DNA from 2 places in the Stenotrophomonas sp. 71799_Sma genome. Region 1 is predicted to be linked to the other one. Evidence: riboswitches for the same ligand, from Rfam matches in the RefSeq annotation. Region 1 holds a riboswitch; the other holds the start of a gene.
What was found. A riboswitch is a leader RNA that binds a small molecule or an ion and turns the genes downstream of it on or off. The one in region 1 is predicted to bind thiamine pyrophosphate.

Region 1 (2,469 bases):
GCCCGGGCGCAGGCCGTCACCCAGCGAGAAGGTCACGTCATAGGCCTTCATGATTTCGCAGATGTCTTCGAAATGCGTGTAGAGGAAGTTCTCCTTGTGGTGTGCCAGGCACCACTTGGCCATGATCGAGCCACCGCGGCTGACGATGCCGGTGACCCGCTTGGCGGTGAGCGGAACATAGCGCAGCAGCACGCCAGCGTGGATGGTGAAGTAATCCACGCCCTGCTCGGCCTGTTCGATCAGCGTGTCACGGAAAATTTCCCAGGTGAGCGCCTCGGCGCGGCCGTCGACCTTCTCCAGCGCCTGGTAGATCGGCACGGTACCGATCGCCACCGGCGAGTTGCGGATGATCCACTCGCGGGTCTCATGGATGTGCTTGCCAGTGGACAGGTCCATCACCGTGTCACCGCCCCAGCGGATCGCCCACACCAGCTTCTCCACCTCCTCGGCAATGCCCGAGGAAACAGCGCTGTTGCCGATGTTGGCGTTGATCTTGGTCAGGAAATTGCGGCCGATGATCATCGGCTCGCTTTCCGGATGGTTGATGTTGTTGGGCAGCACCGCACGGCCGCGGGCGATTTCGTCGCGCACGAACTCCGGGGTGATGATCTTCTGGATCGAAGCGCCGAACGCCTCGCCCGGGTGCTGCTGCAGCAGCCCGGCATCGCGGATCGCGTCCAGCCGCTGGTTCTCGCGGATGGCGACGAATTCCATTTCCGGCGTGATGATGCCGCGGCGCGCGTAGTGCATCTGGGTGACGTTGGCACCTGCACGCGCACGGCGAGGCAGGCTGCGCGCGGGGAAGCGCACCGCATCGAGCTTCGGGTCATGCTCGCGATCGCGACCGAACGAAGAGCTCAGTCCTTCCAGCCGCTCGGTATCACCGCGTTCTTCCACCCAGCCGCGACGCAGTGCCGGCAAACCAGCGGACAGATCGATGCGCACCTCCGGATCGGTGTACGGGCCCGACGTGTCGTAAACGGTCACCGGTGCATTCTCTTCGCCGCCGAACAAGGTCGGCGTGCGGGTCAGCGCGATCTCGCGCATCGGCACCTGCAGATCCGGGCGTGAACCGGGCACGTGGATCTTGCGCGAGCCGGGAATGGGCCGGGTCACGGATTCGGAGAGTTGCTGGGCCTGTTGCTGCAGGGCGGAGAGCTGTGCGTTCATCGGGCATCGTCCAGGAAGGTCAGGGACGAAGCGGCGGCGCACTGCTGCCGCGCCCGGACGGTCCTTGGGCGGAGTCCGGGCATGGCTGCACTACAAAGCTTCCCTACGCCGGTATGAGCCGGATCAGGTTCCAAGGGACTGTCTCAACCGTGGCCACATGGCCGCGGTACCCCCGCTTCTTGGTGTGCATTAGAGCATAGAACGCACTGCAGCTCCTGGCTGTTCCATCCACGCACGGCGTGGATCCGCTGTTTCTGTATTAACAGAACCGTGACATCGCATTCAGTAACGTGCACACGCATCGTGCCGCTGCGGCCGGTGTTTCCCCGCCGCCTTCGCGGCCCCTGCCCGGTCTGTGCTGCATGTCGCCGGCCCCTCGCAGCAAGCTCTGCTCGCTCCCCTCAATCCCTTGATCGGAGAAGCTCCTTCATGGTGTTTCGCGTTTCCATCGCACTGGTTCTGCTTCTGGTGCTGCTTGCCGGTGTTGCACCCGGCCCCTTCAATACCGTGGTGCAGTCGGTACTGGCCGATGTCATCCGCAGTGTCGGCTGGCTCTATCTTCTGGTCGTGTTCCTGGCACTGACGTTCCTGATGTATCTGGCATTCGGTCGCTTCGGCAACCTGCGCATCGGCGGTGAAGATGCCGAGCCGGAGTTCTCGCGCGCCAGCTGGATGTCGATGCTGTTCGCCGCCGGCATGGGCATCGGCCTGGTGTTCTGGGGCGCCGCCGAGCCGATTTCCCACTTCACCAAGCCTCCGGAAGGCCTCGCACCGCAGAGCATGGACGCGGCGCGGGCTTCGATGCGCTATGCATTCTTCCACTGGGGCCTGCACCCGTGGGCGATCTACGCGCTGATCGGCCTGGCCATGGCCTGGTTCCAGTTCAACCGCAATGGCCGTGGACTGGTCAGTGACATGCTGCAACCGATCATCGGCCGGCACCATCGCGGCTGGATCGGACGCGTGGTCAACATCGCCGCGGTTGTTGCCACTGCCATTGGCGTGGCCACCACGCTGGGCTTCGGCACCATCCAGATCGCTGCCGGCATGGAACGCGTGTTCGGCCTGCACGCGGGTGTGCCACTGCAGCTGACCATCATCGCCATCGCGTTCGTGCTGTACATGGCCTCCACCGCCAGCGGTGTCGAGCGCGGGGTGAAGTGGCTGTCCAACTTCAACCTTGCGCTGGCCGCGCTTCTTGCGGCCACCGTACTGGTGCTGGGTCCGACCGGATTCATCTTCGATACGTTCACCACCACACTGGGGTCGTACCTCAACCAGCTGGTGACGATGAGCCTG
Region 2 (2,469 bases), 1.0 Mb from region 1:
CCGCGTGCAGGGCCTCAACAACGACGAGGTTGCTGCCGACTGGCCACCGATCAGCGCGGCGGACATTGCGTGGCTGCGCCGGCGCTACCCTCAGCTGGATGCAGACAGCCACCCGCACTGGCACAGCCCGCGGCCACTCTCGGCCGCTGCCATCGTCAAAGGCAGGGACGGCGCGGTGTTCATCAAGCGCCACCACCACAGTGTGCGCAGTGCGGCCTGCCTGGAAGAAGAACACCACTTCATCGCCCATCTCGCTGCCGCCGGCGTACCGGTGGTGCAGGTGCTGGCGGCAGCCGATGGCCACACCGCAGTCGAGCACGGCGAATGGACCTTCGAGCTGCATGCCGTGGGCGTGGGCGAGGACCTGTACCGCGATGCCGTGTCGTGGTCGTTGCTGACCGATGTCGCGCAGGCCCGCGAAGCCGGCCGCATGCTGGCCCGGCTGCACCGTGCCGCCGCCAGCTATCACGCGCCACAGCGCAGTACCCATCTGCTGGTGGCGCGCGACGATCTGATCCGCGCCGACGATCCCATCGCCGCGATCAAAGCCGAACTGCCCACACGACCGGGGCTGGCCCGCTACCTCGCGCGCATTCCATGGGAAACCCAGCTTCGCCGCGACGTGCTGCCGTGGCATGCCGGCCTGGCCGAACGCCTGCGCGACGAGCCACGGCTGTGGGCGCACAACGACTGGCATGTCTCCAACCTGCTGTGGCGCGACGGGCAGGTCAGCACCGTGCTGGATTTCGGCCTGGCTTCGCCCACCAGCGCACTGTTCGACCTCGCCACCGCGATCGAGCGCAACGCAGTGGCGTGGCTGGAACTGGAGCGCGGCATGGAGGCGGTGCGCATCGACATCGCACTGGCGTTGCTCGACGGCTACCGCGAGGTGCTGCCGCTGTCGGCGGCACGCGTGCACCTGCTGGCCGACCTGCTGCCGATGGTCCATTTCGACTTCGCACTGTCCGAAGTGGAGTACTTCGAAGGCGTCACCGGCTCGACCGCGAACGCGGATGTGGCCTGGCAGCCCTTCATGCTGGGGCACCCGGTGTGGTTCCACAGCGCGCCGGGGCAGGCACTGCTGCAGGCGCTGCACGCGGCAGCCTGAAGGGCACCGGCTCGCAAATCCGTACCATTTGTAGTGAAATGGTCACCTGAAGCGGGGGTGCCTGGATCTGCCAGGCTGAGAGAGTCCCTTGGAACCTGATCCGGTTTGCACCGGCGTAGGGAGCTTTGAGCCGCAGCCACACCCCCGTCATGGGCCGGTGCACCTGCGCGCCGTCGCTTCGTCTCCCTTGTTGTCCGAAGACGAACCGAATGAACCGCTGCCTGCGCCCCACCCTGCTCTCCCTCGCCCTCTGCGCCGCCTTGCCGCTGCATGCCAGCGAGGCCGACGCTGCCACCGATGCGGCTGCCACCGGCGCCGAGCGCTCGCCCACCGAACTGGCGGCAGTGCGCGTGCAGGCCGGCAAACCCAAGGCCGATACCTCACGCGTGAACGCCTTCGGTGGTGGGTCCTGGAAGGACACCCCGGCCTCGGTGAACGTGCTCGAGCGCGACTACCTCGACCGCCGCCAGGTGCGTTCGCTGTCCGAGCTGGCCAGCAACGATGCCTCGCTGGGTGATGCGTATGCGCCGGTGGGCTACTACCAGAACGTCGCCATCCGCGGCTTTGCGCTGGATGCCGCCACCGGCTACCGCTTCAACGGCCTGTCCATCGCCGGCGAACAGCGCCTGGCGCTGGAGAACGTGCAGTCGGTTGAGATCCTCAAGGGTGAAGCCGGACTGGCCGCGGGTGTGATGGCGCCCGGCGGGATCATCAACTACATCGGCAAGCGCCCGGCCGAAGTGCGCACCGCCACGCTCGGTACCGACTCGGAAGGCTCGCGCTACGTCGCCGTCGATGTCGGCCACTGGATCACCCCGCGTTTCGGCCTGCGCCTGAATGCCGCATGGGATTCCAGCAATTCCTACGTCGAGCACGCCGATGGCCGTCGCAACTTCTACTCGCTGGCCGCCGACTGGCTGATTGGCGAACGCGGCAAGCTGGAAGTGGATGCCAACTACCAGACCAGCTCGCAGCGTTCGGTGTCCGGCTACCAGCTGCTGGGCGCGCGTGAGCTGCCGCACGGCGTGGATCGCGAATTCCTGCTCGGCTACCAGCCCTGGCAGCGCCCGGTGGATATCGCCAGCACCAACATCACCGCGTTGCACACCTACGACTTCAACGATGCCTGGCAGTCGCGCGTCTCGGTCGGCCACAGCCGCTCGGTGATCGATGACAACGTCGCCTTCGCCTATGGCTGCTACTACGCCACGCAGTGCGCCGATGGCAGCGTGCCGGGCAACTACTTCGCGCCCAATGGCGACTACGACGTCTACGACTACCGCAGCCCGGACGACACCCGCCGCAACCAGCAGGCCCGTGCCGAGCTGCGTGGCCGCTTCGAGACCGGCAGCGTCGGCCAC

Region 2: linked by a shared signal. The riboswitch ahead of ACZK4Z_RS00910 (TonB-dependent receptor) and the one ahead of thiC (phosphomethylpyrimidine synthase ThiC) in region 1 are both predicted to bind thiamine pyrophosphate.

The regions. Positions count from the first base shown of each region.
Region 1 is NZ_CM151202.1:4,050,915-4,053,383, forward strand. It holds gene thiC (phosphomethylpyrimidine synthase ThiC) at 1-1,170, opposite strand, end outside; TPP riboswitch at 1,253-1,354, opposite strand; gene ACZK4Z_RS18775 (BCCT family transporter) at 1,600-2,469, shown strand, end outside.
Region 2 is NZ_CM151202.1:206,089-208,557, reverse strand. It holds gene ACZK4Z_RS00915 (phosphotransferase enzyme family protein) at 1-1,108, shown strand, start outside; TPP riboswitch at 1,152-1,247, shown strand; gene ACZK4Z_RS00910 (TonB-dependent receptor) at 1,318-2,469, shown strand, end outside.